One region of the Xenorhabdus cabanillasii genome, then DNA from elsewhere that is predicted to be linked to it. Evidence: predicted binding sites of a transcription regulator. Region 1 holds the regulator's gene; each other region holds the start of a gene.
The links. Region 1 encodes Fur, which represses iron uptake genes when iron is present. Its sites were predicted from a motif close to ATAATAATGAGAACNACTATCAA; they were not measured.

Region 1 (2,212 bases):
TTGCTGGCCCAACTGGCAACAGAGGATCACCTTGCCAATTAACGGCTTTAATTCAACAGAGTGAAGCCGCGTCACCACACAAATCTGACAGATTTGTCACTGATGTTTGGTCAAAATAACGTTTTTCATTTTAATAAAACTGCTATTTTTCCTGCTGATTTCAGCGTGACGTGTATGGATTTAATACACTAATAGAACAAGAGGTTAATCTACTTTATGGCAATAATAGGTATATTCTTCGGCAGCGACACTGGCAACACAGAGAACATTGCCAAAATGATCCAAGAAAAACTGGGCGGTGCTGATGTTGCGGAAGTTCACGATATTGCCAAAAGCAGCAAGGAAGATCTTGAAGCCTTCGATATCCTGCTGCTAGGCATTCCAACCTGGTACTACGGTGAAGCTCAATGTGACTGGGATGATTTCTTCCCGACTCTGGAAGAGATCAATTTTGAAGGGAAGTTAATTGCCCTGTTTGGTTGTGGTGATCAGGAAGATTATGCAGAATATTTCTGTGATGCTATGGGCACCATCCGCGATATTATCGAACCTCGTGGTGCAATTATTGTTGGTCACTGGCCAACTGAAGGGTATCACTTTGAAGTATCCAAAGGTATGGCTGATGATAATCACTTCATTGGTCTTGCTATTGATGAAGATCGCCAACCAGAATTGACCGAAGAGCGTGTTGATGCTTGGGTACAGCAGATTAAGGCTGAAATGAGCCTGTCAGAAATCCTCGGCGCATAATAAAAGATGCCCTCGTGTGTGTATAAGGAAACAATTACCTTTTGCGCGGGATAATTCTTGAATTATGTGTCATGATAGCGAAGCGGGCATGGTTTTCATTTTCAATATCCGTGCCTATAATCTACAGCATGAAACTAAATCATGATTCTCTCACGATACCCCAAGTATCACAAGTTCACTAAACTCAAGTTACAGGACTAAATCCGCATGACCGACAACAATAAAGCATTGAAAAATGCTGGACTTAAAGTAACACTTCCTCGCCTGAAAATTCTGGAAGTGCTACAGGATCCAGAATGCCATCATGTCAGTGCGGAAGATCTCTACAAAAAACTGATTGATATCGGTGAAGAGATTGGCCTCGCCACTGTCTATCGCGTGTTGAACCAGTTCGATGATGCCGGCATTGTTACTCGCCACAATTTTGAAGGCGGTAAATCGGTTTTTGAACTCACTCAGCAACATCACCACGACCATCTGATTTGTCTCGACTGCGGCAAAGTGATTGAGTTCAGCGATGAGTCCATTGAAGAACGTCAGAAGGATATTGCTGCACGTCATGGAATCAAGTTGTCAAATCATAGTCTCTATTTGTATGGTCACTGTACTACAGGTGATTGCCGTAAAGATAGTACGTTACATGATGAGAAAGCATGATAAGAAGGCACGATAAGAAGTAATACATACGATTTACTACTCACTTCCAATATCTGCTCTTGTCGAAAGAAGCTGCTGCCGATTAGCCTAAGCTAATCGGCAGGTTGCTTTTTTACAAACGATTATTTTTGATATACATCTTCAATTCGGCTGAAACGTTTACCATCAGTACTAACAGAACGGACTTTCACTTTACCTTCGACGTGCGGTCTTTGTCTGTCATCATAAATTTCCCAGGTTTTACCATCATTCAACGAATACTGAATTGCCAGCCCGGGCAAAGCAATGTTCGCTTCCAATGTCCCTGACACAATCCTTGCCCCTGGTATTGGTAATCGATATGCAACATGCGCCTTATCCAGTTTTGCCATCTCACGTTGCCCCATTAAATTGGCAAAACGGCGCCAATCATTATTGAGTTTATCGGTTTCAACATACCGTGTGACTCCGCCTTTATACTCTCTGCCCTGCTGGTAATTCTGTTCCCATTCAGCCTGATGCCACGCACGTTCCGCCAGCGGCAGTAAACGCGGATAAATCATATATTCCATTTGCTGATCAGTCCGCACTGTTTCACTCCATAATAGACCTGACACCCCATACGCCCCCGGCCAACGTTTATTACTGGTGGTATTGAAATAGTTGCCATTGATATCCACCGAAGTTTCGGCATTTTGTGGCATATTATCTGGTGCAAAACTGAAGATTTTGGCTTCATCATTAAAACGAGATGCCCAATAATAGCCCCGCTCTTTGGGATTGACTTCGTACGGCATATCTAGGTAAACATAATCAGGGCTGGAAA
Region 2 (2,212 bases), 3.0 Mb from region 1:
GCACCATTGGCATATAGATAGCGACGACATCACCTTTTTTAATCCCAAGTTTTTTCAATGCATTAGCGAATTGACAGACATCGTGATATAGCTCTTGATACGTCACATGTCTGGATTCAGCGGGATTATCTCCTTCCCAGATAATGGCAGTCTGATCACCACGCTCTTGTAAATGACGGTCGAGGCAGTTAGCACTCAGATTCAGTGTCCCATCTTCAAACCAGCGGATGCTGATGTGTCCGGGGTCGAAAGAGCTGTTTTTAACCTTTGTATAAGGTCTTATCCAATCCAGTATCTTACCTTTCTCACTCCAGAACCCTTCAGGATCTTGTAGTGACCATTGGTAGTCTTGCATATATTGTTGCTTGTTTATCAGGGCTGTTTCTGCGATGTCAGCAGGAATAGGATGCTTGATTATTTGAGTCATATTTTTATCTCCTTGCAATTGTTAATACTATGTCAAAACAAGGTTAACTAAAGTGTAAGAAGAATTTTTGTTTCTTTTTTGCGCGGAAGATCACGCATTGGAAAGAATGAATTTCATGAGATGATCATTTAGTGCGGCGTATTTGTGAAAAATTGACTATCATTAATAATTTTATATTTTGAATAAATATACTAACTAATGGATTTTATTCAGTTATTTCATCTAAGAAATGCCTGGACGGCGAAAGAGAAAGGAAACCATAGTTATAACATGGAATTGATAATCATTTTCATTATTGCTTAATTCACTATAATAATCTTGCAGTTCACAAGGTGTGAGCCTCATACCCAATAAATAAAAGGTGTGTATATTTTAAACAACTGGAGATATGACATGAGCCATTCACTACCTTCTCTACCATATTCTTATGACGCGCTAGAGCCGCATTTCGATGAACAAACGATGATAATTCATCACACCAAACACCATCAAGCCTACGTTACAAATACCAATATTGCATTAGAATCCTGTCCAGAACTGGCCTGTCTGGAGATTGATGAACTCATTCAGTGCCTTGATAAAGTTCCTGCTGATAAACGTACTTTCATGCGTAATAATGCAGGAGGCCATTCAAACCATAGTATGTTCTGGAAGGGTCTAAAATTAGACACAACTTTATCTGGTGCCTTAAAAGCAGCGATAGAATGCGATTTTGGTAGCGTTGATGCTTTCAAAGAAAAATTTGAACAAGCAGCCGCAACTCGTTTTGGCTCTGGATGGGCCTGGTTAGTATTAAAAGAAGATGGCAAACTTGAAGTTGTTTCTACTGCAAATCAGGATAGCCCGTTGATGGGTGAAGAGATTTCTGGTACTTCTGGTTATCCTATTTTGGGATTGGATGTGTGGGAACATGCTTATTATCTGAAGTATCAAAACCGTCGTCCCGACTATATTAAGGCATTTTGGCATGTCGTAAATTGGGAAGAAGCGGCAAAACGTTACGAAGAAAAAATGGAATAAGTTCTAAAAATCCCTCTCTTAATAATGCTGATCACTGCGGTGGTCAGCATTTTTATTGCTCTTAATCTTAGCTATCATTTGGCATCTTTCCCGTTTAAAATGATGAATTCCTGAATTCTATTTAGAGAAAATCATATTTTGCGGGCAAGGTTTGCCGCGTTTATTTGGTCAGGATAATATTTATATTAGTCTATTGAGGAGAAATAGAAATGTATTACCCACAGGTGTACAGAGGCAAAATAACATCTTCCGAAAAGTGGGGTTTCAGTGCAATCAACAAACTGTTGGTGAATGGCCGCTTACAGCTTACCTCTCTTGGTCTGGAAGGTGATGAACAGGCAGAGACTCGTTTTCATGGCGGTCCTGATCGTGCGCTTTGTCATTATCCTATGGAACATTACCTCTTTTGGAAAAGGCAATTTCCTGAATTAGTGGAATTATTTGTATCTCCCTTATTTGGTGAAAATATATCAACGGAGGGTATGACAGAAGAGAATGTTTATATTGGGGATATTCTCCAATGGGGTGAGGCAATTGTTCAGGTGACACAGCCCCGCTCTCCTTGCTACAAACTTAATTTTATTACTGGAATTGCGAATTTTGCGGCCATGATGCAAGATAAAGGGTATTGTGGCTGGTTATATCGGGTCATCTCTTCAGGTTTTGTCAGTGCTGCTGAACCACTAAAATTACTAAGTCGAAATAGTGATGTTTCTGTTAAGGATGCTATTTCCATTGCTTTCCATAGCTCATTTGATGGAGAGC
Region 3 (2,212 bases), 1.6 Mb from region 1:
GCCGTCGGTTGTAAACGGTGTAAACAATCACTGTCACATACCTGATTTAAGACACCGTGAATATGCCTGCGTAAATGTTGCACCTTACGTAGACGGATCACGTCAGGAGGAGCAACATCAATAGATTCGACTCCACCTTGCAGACGCTGACAAATATCATCCACAACAATCAAATTTTCATGTTGGTTCTTTTTATCTGCCAATAACCATTGCCCTAACTCTTTTGCTTTCTGAGCATCCTCAGAATTTACCGTTGTTCCTGCTAATGCTTCAGTAAATATCTGTAACTGATAGCGGTAATAAAGCCGTTCCGGGGTAGAAGCAAGAAAAGCCCGATTATCATTGAACGCCAGCATAAAATGATAACAACGATGATTTACTCCACGGCTGGAAGCCATAAATTGCGCAGCTTGCAAGGGCATATTCAGCGTAAGTTCTGTTTTCCGTGCCATCACAACCTTTTCCATCTTTTTCTGGGTAATAGCATTCAATGCTTGTTTCAGCAAAATATTCCACTGTTCATTTTCAGGCGTATGAGTTGCATTCAATACCGCTGCATACGATGTCTGGAATGGTTGACGCGGGACAATTTGTCTAAGAAACAGATGAATATTATCGATATCAGCCTGTCCATCAATATTCAGATATAAATGGGTTGCACCATGATAACGACGTATTTCCATTCTCGGTAAGAACAAGTAACTTTCTTCATTACCTGTACTTTTCTTACTTTCCTGCAATTGCTCTTTATTCTGATTATTCCTGATATGGCAAACATCAGTCTTTTCCCATGCATTTAATCCCCAAATACGCATTTGGGGAAATTGAGCGTGTTGATGTAAAAACTTCTCTGCCTTAATTGCATTACTGAAGAGGCGAATTTGCCCACAGGCAGCAACTTCTTCATGCCCATCCCGGTGTTGCCAGTAAAACTGTGGATAATGAGGTTGAACTGCCAGCCATTCCAGCCAATCAGTATCACTGGTTGCCGGAAGCGAAAAGCTGAACGACTGAATACCAACTTCGCTAATATTTTTGGTATTAAGAATTTCGCATATATCAGCGATGATATTGGCAATCTGATCCACAAGCTTCCCCACTAGTAACACAATAAAACGCAAAATTATACGAGTCGGCAGGAATTATTAAAGTACTTATTGTTTGTATAGTTGTTTATGCGGTTGGACAACACAAGGCTCACATACCAAACTTAGTTATCAAAAAAATAACTAATTTAATGTTTGTGAATGTCACCTCACCAAAAACCTAAAATATAATTCTCATTGGCAAAAAGATAATAAAATCATTCTCAAAACTCAAAAATAAGATTAAAAAAACAAATTACCCACCGATAATAATTATCAAAAATATCAGCAATGAAAAATATTCACACTCATAATTAACATTTTTTATTGTGGTTAATTTCTTTCATAAATATTAAATTCAAAATACTATAAGAAAATTCCCAAAAGCAATTAGAAACAACAGGTTAAATACAATACCTTTATTTCATATAGAAAAATAACAATAAGGTATTACTTATTAAACCCATAATAAAATTAAGAAACAATATTACCTGATGTTACATCTATTGTTTTTCATAAAATACCCATTGATATAAAGTCACACAATACGTATTATTTTGCCTCTTCCAAAATGAAGAAACAAAATGCTGTTCTTAATCAAAATCCAATTTCATTTCGTCTGATTCTGCTGTTTTTAAAATAAATAAGCAGTATAAAAAGGGGATGCCGTGTTATATCTTTATTTTAGGCCGATAGGCTTTCGTAGATATCGGTATAGACTGTTATCGTTATTTATATCACTAGGTTGCCTAATAACAACAGAGACCGCGACAGCGGATTACGATGCTTTAATTCAACAAGCCAGAAGTGGTAATACCATCCCCATACTTGAATATATTCGTCAAGCAGAAAAACGGCGGAAACTCTCTCCTTCTCAGGTTGCTGATTGGTTACAGGTCGCAAGCTGGGCGAATCATGACAATGAAGTGATTAATCTTTGGCAACGCTATCATGCTATGGAATTACCAGCCAGAGGGATAGCCGCTGCCGCACGCGCTTATCGCAATCAACGCCAGTGGAATCAAGCCATTCAATTATGGCACCTGGCTTCAATTCTTGAAAAACACAACCACGATATAAAAGCGGGCTTGATTATGACGTTGGCAGATGCCAAGCGAGACAGTGAA
Region 4 (2,212 bases), 2.7 Mb from region 1:
ATAAGCATCACGCTCTAAAGCGTATTTTCCTTTTTTCCCTTTATTGATATCCGAACCAAAATTCAATCTGAAATTAGTATCTGCATCATTCTGATAATGTTCTTTTGATACATTAATGTACTGCTCATCAGTCAGATTGAATTTTGCTTTTAATAAATAATTAACCAGTTTCCCATCGGTAGGAATTGAGTCTCTTCCGCGGCTATCTCTGCCCGATTCAGCATCATTCATATTACGATGGTTAAAATAGCCTAATAAATCAACTGATCCTACTCTGCCATAAGTTGCTAAAGATTGCTGGAACTCAGAACCATTACTGACATAGCTTAATTTGCCTTTTGTGCCAAATAATTGGCCCGGCTCCAATAAATCACCCGCATCAACAGTTTCAAATTTTAATGCACCGCCAAGGGCTCCGGTATCATAGGTAATACTGTTAGTACCAACACTGATATCAACTTGCTTCAGCATTTCAGGGTCTATACCGTAGTTCCCTGCATGATGGAAGTGATATCCCTCTTGTCGTGCACCATCAACCGTTACGTTTATGAATTGATCATCCATGCCACGGATTTTAAAACGCTGCCCTAAAGCGCTAGGATGACCCGCTTGAACGCCCGGTACATTCTTTAAGATCTCACCGACACTTTGTGCCTGTCTGACTTTAATTTCGTTACGGTTGACTTTCCCACTCTCTTGTTCTGCATTGTTACCTGCAATAACAACGAGTGTATCGCCAGTTGACATCGATTTTTTGGTTGACCCTTCGGTGTTGGCTAGTGCGTTAGTAGAAATAGCGACTGTCAACATTGATGCTGACATCAAAGGAACACACAGGCCACTTTTAGCCAGGCTTGCGTAAATTTTGGTAATTTTAGACATACATTTTCAGTTAAAACATGATTGAGAATCATTATTATTTATATTTCTATAGGAAATGTAAATAACCTTAAGTTATTATCATTTATTTTAACTATTTAAATTCGGAATAAGATCCCAACAAATCCCACTATTCTTAGCTCTTAGCGAAGATTTGTTGACGATCTGAGTCCACAAAGGCAGGTTTATTTATTGAATAGAATGAAGAAGTTGATGACGATAAAGAGCCTGACTAAGGCGCTATCAGGAGCCATAATGCTTTACTAATGACATCCTGTTTCGCCAGTTTAATAAAGCTTAAAGGGAACAATTTGTCCCCTCCCCTTTGATTTTTACTATTCTATGTTAGCCAAAATGCTTTCTGCATCCTGATAATTCCCTGCCTGAGCACAGAATGTGATTTTCCCTGAACAATGTGCACTGATCTGTACCTCCATTTTCATGGCTTCCATCACGGCAATCACATCACCTTCATTTACTTGTTCCCCTTCCTGAACCAACCAGGAATGCAGGATGCCGGAAATAGATGCCTTTACCTGACGGGGATCTTTTGGTTCGGCTTCCTCCGTTATCGGATGAAGCAATTGCTGCCCATTAGCAGGTAATGAGTGGGCTAATCCCGCTAACAGAGCCGATGGCAAACCCAGTTCACACCTGCGACCATCAATTTCAATATAAGTGCGGGTGATATTTTTATCCTCAGCAGGGATCTGACGGAGCGAAGCTTCCAGTTTATTGGCAAAATCCGTTTCAATCCAACGGGTATGAACGTTGAAATTATCCCCTGAGACAAAATCAGAATGTTCGATTACAGCCCGGTGGAAAGGTAAAACTGATGCTACTCCGCTGATTTTAAATTCTTGTAATGCCCGACGTGCACGGGCAAGAGCCTGCTCACGTGTTGTTCCTGTGACGATCAGTTTTGCCATCAATGAATCAAAAGTAGCGGGGACTGTAGAACCACTCATTACACCGGAGTCCAGACGAATACCAGGACCAGAAGGCGGGAGAAACTCTGTGATAGTACCAGATGTGGGCAAAAAACCTTTTCCTGCATCTTCCGCATTGATGCGAAATTCAAACGAATGCCCTCTTGGTGCAGGCGTTTCTTGGATGCTTAACGGATAACCTTCTGCAATCCTCAACTGTTCAATAACCAAATCAATCCCTGTTGTTTCTTCCGTAACGGGATGCTCAACTTGTAAGCGAGTATTCACTTCTAAAAAAGAGAGCGTACCATTAGCACTAAGTAAAAACTCGACCGTCCCCGCTCCGACATAATGGGTTGCCGCACAAATCTCTTTTGCCGCTTGATGAATGCGTTCTCGTTGCT

Region 2: a site for Fur is predicted at 704-726, ahead of sodA (superoxide dismutase [Mn]). Genes of this name have one in related genera too.
Region 3: a site for Fur is predicted at 1,349-1,371, ahead of BDD26_RS12600 (isochorismate synthase). Genes of this name have one in related genera too.
Region 4: a site for Fur is predicted at 904-926, ahead of BDD26_RS07620 (TonB-dependent receptor domain-containing protein). Genes of this name have one in related genera too.

The regions. Positions count from the first base shown of each region.
Region 1 covers NZ_QTUB01000001.1:4,250,681-4,252,892, forward strand. Annotated here, with positions in the region: gene ybfE (LexA regulated protein) at 1-42, shown strand, start outside; gene fldA (flavodoxin FldA) at 217-750, shown strand; gene fur (ferric iron uptake transcriptional regulator) at 958-1,407, shown strand; gene BDD26_RS18965 (beta-N-acetylhexosaminidase) at 1,530-2,212, opposite strand, start outside.
Region 2 covers NZ_QTUB01000001.1:1,249,469-1,251,680, forward strand. Annotated here, with positions in the region: gene acs (acetate--CoA ligase) at 1-427, opposite strand, end outside; gene sodA (superoxide dismutase [Mn]) at 821-1,447, shown strand; gene yiiM (6-hydroxyaminopurine reductase) at 1,657-2,212, shown strand, end outside.
Region 3 covers NZ_QTUB01000001.1:2,677,360-2,679,571, reverse strand. Annotated here, with positions in the region: gene BDD26_RS12600 (isochorismate synthase) at 1-1,088, opposite strand, end outside; gene pgaA (poly-beta-1,6 N-acetyl-D-glucosamine export porin PgaA) at 1,754-2,212, shown strand, end outside.
Region 4 covers NZ_QTUB01000001.1:1,586,477-1,588,688, reverse strand. Annotated here, with positions in the region: gene BDD26_RS07620 (TonB-dependent receptor domain-containing protein) at 1-882, opposite strand, end outside; gene BDD26_RS07615 (acetyl/propionyl/methylcrotonyl-CoA carboxylase subunit alpha) at 1,215-2,212, opposite strand, start outside.